Regions from separate parts of the Desulfomicrobium baculatum DSM 4028 genome, predicted to be linked through region 1. Evidence: riboswitches for the same ligand, from Rfam matches in the RefSeq annotation. Region 1 holds a riboswitch; the other holds the start of a gene.
What was found. A riboswitch is a leader RNA that binds a small molecule or an ion and turns the genes downstream of it on or off. The one in region 1 is predicted to bind thiamine pyrophosphate.

Region 1 (7,189 bases):
CCGATACCTCATACAGGGCATGGACGCCCCTTTTGACGCAATACCCGTGGCCAAGGAAGGCCGAGGAGGCGAAGATGAGTTTACGCGTGGATAAACCCGAAGCTCAGGGAAGATGGCGGGAAGGCCAGCTGTCCTGGGACACGGGACACCAGAAGAAGAGACAACAGAGGAACCCGGCCCAGGACAACGATACGTTCGGCGAAGGTGCGGAAAACGAATCGCTCTACAACTCCAAGGGAGACCTCATCCCGCTTTCCTCTTCCCTGAAAGTCGGCATCTGATCAGCAGGCGCAGTCCGCTGCGCCCTCAAGCCGGAGCAAGGCCAGCAGTTCATTATGAATGGAGCCGTTGGTGGCCACGATCATGTGGCCGCCAAGACCGTAGTCGCCGTCCAGTCCGCTGACCGTCCCTCCTGCTTCTTCCACCAAGAGCCATCCGGCCGCCGTGTCCCAGGGTTTGAGCCCGGTCTCGTAGTAACCCTCGAACCGTCCGCAGGCCGTATAGGCCAGATCCACGGCCGCCGAACCCAGACGCCTGATGCCCTGGGAGGCCAGCAGCACCCGCCGCAGCCGCAGGCAGATCTGATCCACCTCGGTATAGAAGGAATACGGAAACCCAGTGGCGATGAGGGAATTCTGCATATTCCCTTCCGTGCTGACGCCGATGCGCGTTCCGTTCAAAAACGCACCCTGGCCGCGCACGGCCCAAAAAAGTTCTTCAAGCATAGGCACATAGACCGCGCCAAGGGCAACCTGCCCATCCTTCCACAGGGCCACGGACACGGCCACGATGGGCAGACCGTGGGCGTAGTTGGTGGTGCCGTCCACCGGATCCACGATCCAGGTCAACGCGCCGGGATCAAGGGACTCATGCGATTCCTCGGCCAGGACAGTGGACCCGGGAAGCAATGCCGGCAAGCCCGCGAGCAGCAGCTTCTCCACGGCCAGGTCGGTCTGGGTGACCAGGTCGATGCGCCCCTTGAAGGTGATCTCCTTGGCGTCGTTCCACTGCGTACGCACCACGCCGCCTGCCTGCCGGACACAGGCCAAAAAACCGTTCACCAACTGTTTATCCATGATTTCCCTCCTTTTACTGAATTCTGCTTGCGCTTCGTCTTCAGTCCGGTAAATATGCAACTTGAAAAAGCAACTTGTGTTTCTTGCCTGCGCCCCGCCTTTTTGTTCCCGCTCCGGGGGTGCGACAGACCTGGAAAAAACACAAGCCCGAAGCCTCAGCCTCAAGATCATTGAAGAACCGCTGAGACCTCCGGGAGCCGCAGCAACCGTCGCAGCCAACAGTCAGCCCAAGGATGGGACTTATGCTTATCGGAATCGATGTCGGAGGAACCCACACGGACGGCGTCTGCATCCGGGACGGCCGGGTGGAAGCCATGGCCAAGGTCCCCACGGATCACGACAACCTGCTCGCGACCATCACCGAGGCGTTGTGCGCCATCCTGAAAGATTGCAAAGGCGCGGAAATCCGCACCATCAACCTGAGCACTACCCTGTCCACCAACTCCATCGTCACCGGCCACACCGAGAAAGTGGGCATGTTCGTCATTCCCGGACCGGGAATAGACGCGAACGCTTACGCGCTGGGCAGTCAGTACCATATCCTGTCCGGTTGCGTTGACCATCGCGGAGCCATCTCCGCCAAGGCCCGGGTGGATCAGATCAAACCCATGGCCGCGCGCTGCCGCGAAGAAGGCATCCGCGTCTACGGGGTGGTGGGCAAGTTCTGCACCCGCAACCCGGAACAGGAAACGGTTATTGCCGAGGCCCTCGCCCCTCAAGGCGATTTCGTGACCCAGGGACACCGCGTGTCCGAATCGCTGAATTTCGGGCGGCGCATCAGCACCGTCTATTACAATTCCGCCGTATGGCGCACCTTCAACGCCTTTGCCGACGCCCTGGAGCAAAGCCTCAAAGACTTGAACATTCAGGCCGACATCAACATCGTCAAGGCCGACGGCGGGACCATGCCGCTCAAGCTGGCCCGGGAAATTCCGGTGCAATCCATCTTTTCCGGCCCGGCAGCCTCGGTCATGGGTATCCTCAGCACCTCTCCGGTGACCGAGGACGCGCTGATCCTCGACATCGGCGGCACGACCACGGACATGGCCGTACTGCTCGACGGCGTGCCCCTGCTTGAGCGCGACGGCATCTCCATCGGCGAACACCCGACCCTGGTGCGGGCACTCAAGGTCGAATCCATCGGCATCGGCGGAGACTCGTTCATCAGCTCCCGCGATGGCCAATTGCGGGTCGGACCCGATCGCCACGGCCCGTGCATGGCTGCCGGCGGCCCCGCCCCGGCGCTCATGGACGCCATGAACGTCCTCGGCCACGCCTCCTTCGGCGACCGCGAACGTTCGGCCAAGGGCATCAAGGAAGTGGCCATGATCCAGGGCCTCTCCGCCCGCGAGTGCGCCGAACAGGCTGTCAGCCTGGCCATGGACATCCTGAAGAAAAGGGTTTCCGCTTTCCTGACGGCCATCAATGCCCGTCCGGTCTACACCATCCAGGAAATTCTGGAGGACCGGGTGGTGCGCCCCGCAAGCATCCTGGTCATCGGCGGGCCGGCCGTGGCCATGGCCCCGCTCCTGGAAGAAACTTTCGGCCTGCCCGTGGTGGCCCCCAGGCACGCCGAGGTGGCCAACGCCATCGGCGCGTGCCTGACCCGGCCGACCCAGTCCCTGGTCCTGACCGTGGACACCTCGCGCGGCAGCTTCACGGTGCCGGGCCTTGGCATTCACAAGACCGTCAAGCGCACCTACACCCTGGAAGAGGCCGTGCACGACGCCACCACCTTGCTGCGGGCCGAACTGGACCGCCAGGGCATTCCGGCCGAGGACGGCGACATCCAGGTCATCCAGGCCGACGCCTTCAACATGGTCGAAGGACACTACACCATCGGCCGCAACATCCGCGTCCGTTGCCAGATGCGCCCCGGCGTCATCACCACCCTGGCATCCTGAACGGAGGGACCATGCTCACCGCACAATCAAGCCTCGGCATCATATTCTTCCCGGCCTTCGACTGGGCCATCTCCCCCACCCACCCCGAGCGGGAGGAGCGTCTGCTCTACACCCAGGACCAGTTCCGGGAAGAGGGCATCTTCGACATCGAGGGCATCCGCGAATACCGCCCCCTGGTGGCCGAGGAAAAAGACATCATGCGCGCCCACTTCTGTTTCCCCAGCGTGCAGTCGGTCTGCACCGACTCCCATTTCATCTCCGCCGGGGGCGTGATCCGCGCCGCCCAGTTGGTCATGCAAAAGGAAAGGCAACGCGCCTTCGCGGTGGTCCGCCCTCCCGGACACCACGCCATGCGTACGGTCCACGGCAGCAGGGGTTTCTGCAACATCAACATCGAAGCGGTCATGATCGAGTGGATCCGCGAGCACTACGGCAACCTGCGCGTGGCCGTCATCGACACGGACTGCCACCACGGCGACGGCACCCAGGACATCTACTGGCATGACCCGGACGTGCTTTTCATCTCGCTGCACCAGGACGGCCGCACCATCTACCCCGGCACGGGCTTCCCTTCGGAATCCGGAGGCCCCAAGGCCCTGGGCCGGACCATCAACGTGCCCATGCCCCCGCGCACCTCGGACGAAGGGTATCTCATGACCGTGGAACGCATCGTCATGCCCATCCTCGATCACTTCAAGCCGGACCTGATCATCAACTCCGCCGGACAGGACAACCACTTCTCCGACCCCATCACCAACATGAACTTCACGGCCCAGGGGTATGCGAAGCTGACTCAGATGCTCAAACCGGACATCGCCGTGCTCGAAGGCGGGTACGCCATCAAGGGAGCGCTGCCCTACGTCAATCTGGGCATCAGCCTGGCCCTGGCCGGGGTGGATTTCTCCGCCGTGCAGGAACCTGACCTGGACCGCGAAAAAATCCGCGAACAGAAATCCACCATCGACTATCTCGCGGCCCTGTGCGACCAGCTGCCCGAGGTCTACTTCAACCCCCGGCCCTCGGAGGCCGTGCGTGAAAGCGGATATTTCGTGCGCCGCCGCTCCATCTACTACGACACCGATGACATCACCGAGACCCAGGTCGAGCGCCTGAAGGACTGTCCGCACTGTCCGGGCCTCCTCGTCGTCGAGAGCGAAACCGCCAAGACGCCAAAATCTCTAGGCTTGCACGTCCCGGTCCAGGGCTGCGACATGTGCAGTCAGGAAGCCGAAGAACGTTTCACCAAATCCCGCCAGGCCGGATTCGCCTACGCCCAACTCTCAGACCGCGTGACCAAGCGCTACGAATACGCCAAGTAATCGGTACCGGGCCGAGGCTCCGCCTCTGCCCGGTCACCCCGCTCCCGCTTCACACCAAAACAGTCCTGTCTTTACAACGCAACGACGGAGCCTCAAACGTACGGCAGCGTTGCGGGGTGTTTCGGGCAAGGGCCGCCGACTGTCTGACCGATCCAGGCCTCGTTTGTTCAGTCGTCGCGTCCCGCCCGAAGCACGGACCGCTGTTCAGAGGGGCGACGGCTGAACTCTACGAGGCCGGAGAGGGAGTTTCGGCGGCCCTTGTCCGAAACACCCCGCAACGCCACGCCTGACCTGCCTGGCCTGCCTGATCTGTCTTCGCAACAAACTATCTCGGCTTTGTCCGCCTCCCCCGCCACCTTTACAACCCCGCCCAATCCGCATATCGTCCGACCTCACAAGCTGGGGGAGCCCGATGGGCTGAGAGGGGACACGTTCCCGACCCTTACGACCTGACGCAGATCATGCTGCCGTAGGGAAGCTGGTTCCGGAAAACACCCATTCATCGAACCGCGCCCTCCCCGGCGCGGTTTTCTTTTTGCGCCCCCCCTCCCGCTTGCACCACAACGCGGAGGCAACCATGCACATCACCGTCAACGGACGCACGCAGGATATCGAGCCCGGCCGGACCCTGCACGAGCTGCTCCTTTCCATGAACCTCGATCCATCCGTGGTCGTAGCCGAACTGAACCAGAACATCGTACCCGGCGATACATTCGAGTCCACCAGCCTGAGCGCCGGCGACCGGCTCGAACTGCTGAGCTTTGTCGGCGGAGGCTGACCCTGTCCCGGCCTTGGCGAGCTGCACATCCTTCACACCGCAAACAGCGAGAACCAACATGAATCATACCGATATTTTCGAAATCGGCGGCAAGCGCCTTGGCAGCCGCCTCTTCACCGGCACGGGCAAGTACGGAAACGACGCGCTCATCGCGCCGGTGTGCGAAGCCTCCTGCTCCGAGGTCATCACCGTGGCCCTGCGCCGGGTGGACCTGGATGGCAAGGCCGACAACGTCATGCGCCACATCCCGCCCCACATGACCCTGTTGCCCAACACCTCCGGGGCGCGCAACGCCGACGAGGCCGTGCGCATTGCCCGTCTGGCCAGGGCCATGGGCTGCGGGAACTGGGTCAAGATCGAAGTCATCTCCGACAACCGCTACCTCCTGCCCGACGGCTATGAGACTGCCAAGGCTACGGAAATCCTGGCCAATGAGGGATTCGTGGTCCTGCCGTACATGAACCCCGACCTCTATGTGGCCCGCTCCCTCGCAGACGCCGGAGCGGCGGCGATCATGCCTCTGGGCGCGCCCATCGGCACCAACCGGGGCCTTCGAACCGAAGAGATGATCCGCATCCTCATCGAGGAGATGGAGCTGCCCATCATTGTCGACGCAGGGATCGGCACTCCCAGCCAGGCGTGCCAGGCCATGGAGATGGGGGCGGCGGCCTGCCTGGTCAACACGGCCATCGCCACGGCTGCGGACCCCGTGCTCATGGGACGGGCTTTCGGGCGGGCAGTGGCCGCGGGCCGCGAAGCCTGGCTGGCCGGGCCCGGAGCCGTCGCCACCCTGGCGCAGGCTTCCTCGCCCCTGACCGGATTTCTGGACCAGACGGAAGGCGCATCATGAGCTTCCTGCCCGAGGCCCTGCGCCTGAGCCAAACGCCCCTGCAGCCGCATTTCGAGGCCGTGCGCGGGAATGACGTGCGCCGCGTTGTCGGCCAGGAGCGCGTCGACGCGTCCGGATTCCTGGCCCTGCTCTCCCCGGCGGCGGCCCCGCATCTGGAGGCCATGGGCAGACGCGCCCATGCGCTGACCCTGCGCAATTTCGGCCGCACCATCAGCCTCTTCACTCCCCTTTACGTCTCCAACCACTGCGCCAACCACTGCCGCTACTGCGGGTTCGCGGCCCCGAACACGATCCCGCGCACCCAGCTCAGCCTCGATGAAGTCCGGGCGGAAGGACAGGCCATCGCCGCCACGGGCCTGAAGCATCTGCTCCTTTTGACCGGCGAGGCCCCGCGCAAGGCGGGCGTTGAGTATCTGGAAGCGTGCGTGCGGGTCCTGCGCCCCTTGTTTCCGTCCATTTCCTTGGAAGTCTATCCCATGGAAACGGCTGATTACGCGAGGCTGGTGCAGGCGGGCGTGGACGGCCTGACCGTGTTTCAGGAAACCTACGACCCGGTCCTTTATGCCCAGCTGCACCCGGCCGGACCCAAGCGGGACTATGCCTTCCGCCTGAACACCCCGCAACGCGGAGCCGAGGCGGGCATGCGCGTGGTCAACATCGGCGCGCTGCTGGGCCTGACCGACTGGCGGCAGGAAATTTACGCCACCGGCCTGCACGCGGCCTGGCTGCAAAAGCGCTACCCCGGCGTGGATGTGGCCGTGTCCCTGCCGCGCATGCGCCCCCATGCCGGAGCGTTTCAACCGGCGTGCATTGTTTCCGACCGGGAACTGGTGCAGGCCATGACCGCCCTGCGCATCTTCCTGCCGCGCCTGTCCATCACCATCTCCACCCGTGAAGCGCCGGATTTTCGCGACAACATCCTGCCGCTGGGCGTGACGCGCATGTCGGCGGGAGTCAGCACCGCCGTGGGCGGGCACGCCAAACCCGCCGAAACCGGGCAGTTCGAGATCTCCGATGCGCGCAGCGTGGACGAGATGAAGGAGTCGTTGCGCGCTCGCGGATACCAGGCCGTCTTCAAAGACTGGGAGCCGCTGGAGGGGAGCGCGTGAACACCTTCGAGCACGGCCTTGGGCGCTATCTGGACGAGGACTTCCTGACGTTCCTGCGCTCCGTAACGATTGGAATCATCGGAGCTGGGGGGCTCGGTTCCAACTGCGCCGTGCATCTGGTCCGCTGCGGATTCGCGAATCTGATTCTGGCCG
Region 2 (7,189 bases), 160 kb from region 1:
TAGCGTTTGTGGTCCAGAGCTCCAGGCCGCAAGGCGAAGCGGGGCAGGGTGTCCTTCCAGGCGCGGCGGTTCAGTTCGTCGTCGAGGCTGGCGCGGTCCCCGGAGACGAAGAGCTTCCAGCTCTCGTCCGGATGGTTGATCAGGTACTGCACCCCTTCCTCAAGCGCGTCGACAAAGGCGCGCAGTTTCGGGTCGGAAAGTCTGTTCGAGGCGGCGACGAGGATCAGTTCGTCGTAGGCGGGCACGCCGTATTCCTCGACAAAAAAGGCCTTGCCGGGGCGGCCCTCGATGTCCATCTGGTTCAGTTCGAAGTTGCGGAACGCACCGATGACGGCGTCGGTCTGGCCCGTGAACAGGGACGGGGACAGGGAGAAGTTGACATTGACCAGTTTCACGTCACCGAGGGCCAGGCCTTCTTTCTCAAGCATCACTTTCAGAAGCGCGGTCTCGAAGCCGCCCACGGAATAGCCGATGGTCTTGCCCTTCAGGTCCGCGATGGACTTGATGGGGCCGTCTTTGAGCACGACCAGCGAATTGAGCGGCGTGGCCACGAGGGTGGCGATACGGGTCAGCGGCAGGCCTTCGCTGACCTGCATCTGGTGCTGATGCTGGTAGGACACGGCGATGTCGGCCTGTCCGGCGGCCACGAGCTTGGGCGGGTCGTTGGGGTTGGAGGGGGCGATGAGCGTAACGTCCAGGCCGTGGTTTTTAAAGAAGCCTTTTTCCAGGGCCACAAAGAGAGGAGCATGGTCGGGGTTGACGAACCAGTCCAGGAGCACGGTCAGCTTTTGGGCGTGGGCCGAGGTGGCGCAGAGGAGGATGGTTGCAAGGAAGAGGGTGATTTTTTTCATTGGGTTATCCTTGGGTTGGGCGCGGGGCGCCGTGGTTTGAAGAATGGGAAATGGTTTGCAGCAGTGCGGCCGCGTTCCGGTTCGATTCGGGCCGGGGCCGCCAAAACTCCTTCACCGGCCTCGTACTGTTTTCCCGTCGCTGCTGCCGAACAAAAGGGCGTGCTTCGGGCGGAAGGCGACGGGAAAACAAACGATGCCTGGCTCAGTCAGACAGTTGCCGCCCCCGGCCCGAATCGAACCGGAACGCGGGGACCGGGGCTGAAATAGTGAAGATCGGATTCATTGGATTCCCTGTTTCGGCTGCCAGAAGACCAGCTTGTCCAGCAGGCGGTCGATCAAAAAATAGAGGGCCAGGGACGTGACCGCCAGGACGGTCAGGGCCGCGAACATGACGTCGATCTGCATGCGGGCGTTGGCGTGGAGCATGTAGAACCCAAGCCCCGCGCTCGACCCGACCCACTCCCCGACCACGGCTCCGATGGGCGCCACGGCCGTGGCCACGCGCAGGCCCGAGGCGAAGGCGGGCAGGGCCGAGGGGATGATGATGGTGCGCAGCACGGCCAGGGGCTTTGCTCCCATGATGCGGGCCAGTTCCAGCAGGTCGGGTTCGGTGCGCTGCATGCCTGAGTAGAAGGACGAAGCCACCGGAAAAAAGATGATCAGCACCGCCATGCCCACCTTGGACGCCATGCCGTAGCCCAGCCACAGCACCAGGATCGGAGCCAGGGCAAAGACCGGGATGGCCTGGCTGACCACCAGCACGGGCAGCATCCAGCGCTTGAGGAGCGGCGAGAGGATCATGATTAAGGCCGCGCCCGTGCCAAGGATCGTGCCCAGGGCCAGGCCCAGCAGGATTTCCGTGAGGGTCGTGCCCAGATGGGACAGGAGCAGTGGAAATTTGTCGAGCAGGGCATGGCCGACGGGCAGCGGTCCGGGCAGGATGTAGGGCGGAGCCCCGGTCAAAGTGACCAGGAGTTGCCACAGGAGGAGCAAGCCTGCCGTCAGGATCAGGGGGCGCAGGATGTTCATGCCGCCTCTCCGTTCATGAGCCGTTTGAGCAGACTCGCATACAAGGCGGTCACTTCCGGGTTGCCTGCTTCTCGCGGGGGGAGGGCGGCGGGCTCGATGATTTCGAGCACCCGCACGGGCGCGCCGCCGAGGACGACGATGGTGTGCCCCAGACGCAGCGCCTCCATGGGATCGTGGGTGACCAGCACCACGGTCGCCCCCACGGTCAGGCGCGCGGCCAGGTTCTGCAGCCGCACGCGGGTCAGGGCGTCAAGAGCGGAAAAGGGCTCGTCCATGAGGATGACGGGCCGCTCCTCCATGAGCGTGCGCAGAAGCGCCCCGCGCTGGCGCATGCCCCCAGACAGTGCCGTGGGCAGCTTGTCTTCGTAGCCGGTCAGGCCCGCTTCCCGGATCAGGGCCAGGGCCTTGGCGCGTTTTTCGTGCGAAAGTTCGCCCCGCAGACGCGCCCCGAGGAGGACATTGTCCAGCAGCGTGAACCAGGGCAGGAGCAGGTCGTTCTGGCTCATCCAGGCTACTGTGCTGTCTGTTGTCGGCTCGAAACGAATCCTTCCCTTGAAATCAAGGTTCGGCGATCCGGCCATGAGCTTGAGCAGGGTTGACTTGCCGCATCCGCTCGGTCCCAGGATGCAGGTCGTCCTGCCGCCCGCAAGCGTCAGGGTCAAATCCGCGAAGAGCGGCTGGCCGGCGAAATCGAGGCTAAGGTCCTCAAGGACGATGTCCGGGGCGGTCTGCATGGGCGTGGAGAGTTGCACGGTTACTCGAAGAACCGGTAGAAGTGATGCACCGGCCCGTGGCCCCGCCCGATGACGTACGCGGCTCCGGCCCGGATGGCCCCGCTTATGTACTCCTTGGCGTGGCGCACGGCCGTCTCCACATCCTCGCCCCTGGCCAGGTTCGAGGCGATGGCCGAGGACAGGGTGCAGCCCGTGCCGTGGTTGTTGCGGGTCGGGATGCGCACGCCCGGCAGGGTCACGACGCGGCCTTCGGGGCCGAGGTAGAGGGTGTCGTCGCTGTCGCCCGATTCCAGGTGCCCGCCTTTGACCAGCACATTCTCGCAGCCCATGGCCGCAAGCTCCGTCAGCGCCTCCATGGCCGCTGCCTGGGTGGCGATCTCCCGGTTCAGCAGCACCGAGGCTTCGGGCAGGTTCGGCGTGATGAGCGTGGCCAGGGGGATGAGCTCGCTTTTCAGGGCTTCGATGGCCTCGTCCTGCAACAGCTTGTCCCCGCTCTGGGCGACCATGACCGGGTCGAGGACAATGGTCCCCACCCCGTGCCGGATCAGGCCCTGCGCCACGGTGCGGATCAGTTCCGGGGAAAAGAGCATGCCGATCTTGACCGCGTCGGCTCCGATGTCGCCGAGCACCGCGTCCATCTGCGCGGCCACGAAATCAACCGGCACGGGGTGGATGCCGGTCACGCCCAGTGTGTTCTGGGCGGTCAGGGCGGTGATGACGCTTGCTCCGTAGCAGCCGTGGGCCGCGATGGTCTTGAGGTCGGCCTGGATTCCGGCCCCGCCGCCGCTGTCGGACCCGGCGATGGTCAATACCCGGTGATATGTGCGCTGGTTCATGGGTGTTCCTTGGCTCGGCGAATGATGGTTTTGAGTTCTGCGGCTGCTCGCTTCGGGTCCGGGGCCGAGATGATGGCCGAGACCACGGCCACCCCGTCGCATCCGGCGCGGATGACCTCGGTCGCGTTGCCGGGGCCGATGCCGCCGATGCCGACCAGGGGCAGGGACACGGCCGCGCGGATGAGGGCGACGCCGTCAAGGCCCAGCGCCGGGGCAGTATCGGTCTTGGTCGGGGTGGCGAAGACGGGGCTGATCCCGACATAGTCCGCGCCTTCGGCCTGCGCGCGCACGGCGTCGTCCACGCATTCGGCCGAGATGCCGATGAGCATGTCCGTTCCGACCAGTCGGCGGGCGTCGGCGATGAGCATGTCGGTCTGGCCCAGGTGTACGCCGTCTGCGCCCACGGCCAGGGCCACGTCGAGGCGGTCGTTGATGATCAGCGGAATGCCGGTCCCGGCCAGCAGTTCCCGTACGGCCCGCGCTTCGGTCACGAACTGCCGCGTCGAGCACTCTTTTTCGCGCAACTGCACGCAGGTCACGCCCCCGGCCACGGCGGCGCGGACGATGTCCACGGTGGAGCGGCCCAGGGACAGTCTCCGGTCCGTGACCAGGTACAGGGACAAATCAGGCATGGTGTTCCTCGCGGATGCGGCAGCCTTTGGCCAGGTCTTCGGGGGAGAGATTGTAGAGGGCGTCCAGAAGATGGATCTGGAAGGAGCCGGGACCGTCGGCGATGTTGCCGGCCCGTTCTCCGGCCAGCCCGAAGAAGGCCAGGGCAGTGGCGGCGGCGGAGACGGGATCCGGGTCCACGGCGTGGAAGGCTCCGACCAGGGCCGTGGCCGAACAGCCCGTGCCCGTGACGTAGGGCATGAGCCTGTGCCCGCCTTCGATGATCAGGGTGCGATGGCCGTCGGTGACAATATCCGTGGGGCCGGTGATGGCCAGGGTCGTGCCCAGTTCGCGGGCCAGGGCGCCGGCCGCTTTGGCCGCGTCCTCGATGGAGTCGGTGGAATCCACGCCCTTGGTCGCGGAGCCCTGTCCGGCCAGGGACAGGATTTCCGAAGCGTTGCCGCGCACTACGCTGACCTTTGTCCAGGCCAGGATGGATTTGGCGGTTTCGGTGCGAAGCCCGGTCGCCCCGGAGCCCACCGGGTCAAGGATGATGGGCTTGCCCAGGGCCGAGGCCCTGCGTCCGGCCTTGAGCATGGCCGCGACCCACACGTCGGTCAGGGTGCCGATGTTGAGCACCAGCGCCCCGGCGTAGGCGACCATTTCTTCGACTTCGTTCTCGGCATGGGCCATGACCGGCGACGCGCCGCAGGCCAGGAGCACGTTGGCGGTGTAGTTCATGACCACGAAATTGGTGATGTTGTGGATCAGGGGCTTGGAACGCCTGATGGCTCGCAGATTTTCGGCTGCTTTTTGGGACAGATCGGACATGGGATACCTCACACGAAGAGTTGTGGAGGCAGCGGAGGCGAGGAATGGTTTGCCGGCGATTGCGGCCAGTCTTGCAATTCCCTTCGCTGGCATGATCCAGATCAGGTTCAACGGGTATCATCTCAGGCTCCTCGCCACCCCTGCAAAAACTCGTCATTGGCTAGGATAAGCGGGGGGAGGTGTCAAGACAGGCGTGCGCCGACGCTGAATTACGCGGGCAGTTTTTTATGTATGACAACAGAATGGAGTTTTATGCGGCCTTGTGCCATGTTCTTACTGATGCGGCTGAACTTGTGGAACAGAAGTAATGACGCGTCCTTTACAAAAATTCAGCCGGCGCCGGAGTTGAGATATGATCCTGTCTGAGAAAATCGCCTTGGCCAGATCGCGGATGGTCGAGGTGCTGGAGCGTTTCGGCCCCGGCGCGGCCGTGGGCTGGACCGGCGGCAAGGACTCCACGGTGGTGCTGGCCCTGTGGAGGGAACTGCTCGCGGCCAAGAGGCTAGGTGCTCCTGTGCGGGCCCTGAATCTGGACACGGGCTGCAAGTTTCCGGAGGTGCTCGCCTTTCGCGACCGGCTGGTCCGCGAGTGGGATCTGGAACTGCACATTGTCCGGCCCGGCGTCGATCTGTCCCGCTACCCGCTGGCTGTCGACCCGGTGGCCTGCTGCGGCGATCTGAAGATCCGTCCTTTGAATGAGGCCGTGCGGGGCTTGTCCATCCCGGCGCTGTTGACGGGGGTGCGCGCCGACGAGAATCCGGACCGGGCGGACCGGCCCTGGCTGGAAGATCACGGCGACCGCGTCCGGGTTCTGCCCATTCTGGAATGGACGGAACTGGACATCTGGACCTTCATGACGCGCGAGTCCATCCCCTGGTGTACGCTCTACGATCAGGGCTATCGGTCGCTTGGTTGCATGCCCTGCACCTCCCGTTCGGGCCATGGCGAGCGTTCGGGCCGCGACGCGGCCAAGGAGGAGCGCATGGGGCAGCTCAGAAGCCTGGGATATTTTTAGGCTTGGTCCTGCCCGGTCAGGGCTTCGAGGACGCTGATGTCGGGGATGCAGATGACGCCGCGCCCCTTGAGCTGGATGGCGTTTTCCTTGGCCAGGGCGTTCAGCAGCGAGGAAACTGTCTGACGGGAGGAGCCGATGATGGTGGCCATCTGCTCGGTGTTCAGCCCCAGGGAGACCATGCCTCCGTCGGAGCAGCCGCCGCATCCCTTGCACTCCACGCAACGCGGCATGCGCCGGGCTTCGTAGACCAGAAATTCGATGAGTCGGTTGCGTACATCCTTGAAGGCCAGGGTGTCGATGACGGAGATGGCGTGCGAGAGAAGGTCGCCAAGCACATGGATCATGGCCGAGTTGAAGCTCGGCATGGAGCCGAGGTAGCGGCGGACTTCGGGTACCCCGGCGATCAGGATCTCAAGCTCGTCCAGGGCCTGCACAAAGGCTCTGGTGTGCGTGGCGTAGACATCCCCGCAGTCGAGCATGGCCATGGTGAATTCCTTGTCGCGATAGGCGAGGTACACGCGGGCCCGGCCCCTGGTCACGATGAATATCTGGTCCCCGGACTTGGGTTCGAAGGCCAGCACTCCCTTTGCATACTTTCGGGAAATGAAGAGCTTGCGCAGAGGGGCCATCTCCGGGCGGTCAAGGTCCTGCAGCAGCGTGGTTTCGGTCAGGCGCATGATGAACTCCGGCTTTCGATCCTGGAAAAGTCGGTCTTGACGGGGGACTCGGTGCGAGTGTCCCGTCTTTTTCCGGATTCATGCTGGCTTCCCGCCCTTGTGTCCAGCGCCGAAGGCCAGGTGTCTTTCACACCCTTCAGGAATTTTTACCCATTGACGCGAGCAACCGGGCGCAGGCCGCATCGACAAGAGGGCCATCGGCCAGATTAAGGACGCTGGCCTGGGCCAGTTGCCGCTCGACCAGGCTCGGCAGGATCGGCAGGTGCACCACGTTGTCCGGCAGGCCCGTCATTTTCGGAAGTTCGGGTTCGCCCATGCCGCGATTGACCGCCAGAACCTGCCGCGTCAGTCCCAGTTCACCGGCCAGCGCGCCCACTCTGGCCGCTGTCTCCAGCGACCGGCGGCTCGGTTCGCTGACCACCACCAGGGCGTCCACCCCGGCCACGGTCCCGCGCCCCAGATGCTCCACGCCCGCTTCCAGATCCACCAGCACGTAATTTTCCTCCTGCAATACCAGATGGGCCAGCACGGACTTGAGCAGAGCGTTGGCCGCGCAGGCGCAACCGTCGCCGGCCCCGGTGATGGAGCCCATGGTCAGGAGGCGCTT

Region 2: it holds a riboswitch for thiamine pyrophosphate, as region 1 does, so the genes downstream of both, thiM (hydroxyethylthiazole kinase) here and thiS (sulfur carrier protein ThiS) in region 1, are expected to answer to the same signal.

Annotation. Positions count from the first base shown of each region.
Region 1 covers NC_013173.1:852,457-859,645, reverse strand. Annotated here, with positions in the region: gene DBAC_RS03990 (hypothetical protein) at 75-281, shown strand; gene DBAC_RS03985 (inositol monophosphatase family protein) at 282-1,076, opposite strand; gene DBAC_RS03980 (hydantoinase/oxoprolinase family protein) at 1,319-2,980, shown strand; gene DBAC_RS03975 (histone deacetylase family protein) at 2,992-4,299, shown strand; TPP riboswitch at 4,691-4,792, shown strand; gene thiS (sulfur carrier protein ThiS) at 4,877-5,077, shown strand; gene DBAC_RS03965 (thiazole synthase) at 5,136-5,927, shown strand; gene thiH (2-iminoacetate synthase ThiH) at 5,924-7,036, shown strand; gene thiF (sulfur carrier protein ThiS adenylyltransferase ThiF) at 7,033-7,189, shown strand, end outside.
Region 2 covers NC_013173.1:1,008,623-1,015,811, forward strand. Annotated here, with positions in the region: gene DBAC_RS04710 (ABC transporter substrate-binding protein) at 1-851, opposite strand, end outside; gene DBAC_RS04715 (ABC transporter permease) at 1,131-1,880, opposite strand; gene DBAC_RS04720 (ABC transporter ATP-binding protein) at 1,877-2,632, opposite strand; gene thiD (bifunctional hydroxymethylpyrimidine kinase/phosphomethylpyrimidine kinase) at 2,635-3,450, opposite strand; gene thiE (thiamine phosphate synthase) at 3,447-4,082, opposite strand; gene thiM (hydroxyethylthiazole kinase) at 4,075-4,890, opposite strand; TPP riboswitch at 4,949-5,042, opposite strand; gene DBAC_RS04740 (phosphoadenosine phosphosulfate reductase family protein) at 5,243-5,905, shown strand; gene DBAC_RS04745 (Crp/Fnr family transcriptional regulator) at 5,902-6,582, opposite strand; gene DBAC_RS04750 (ATP-binding protein) at 6,719-7,189, opposite strand, start outside.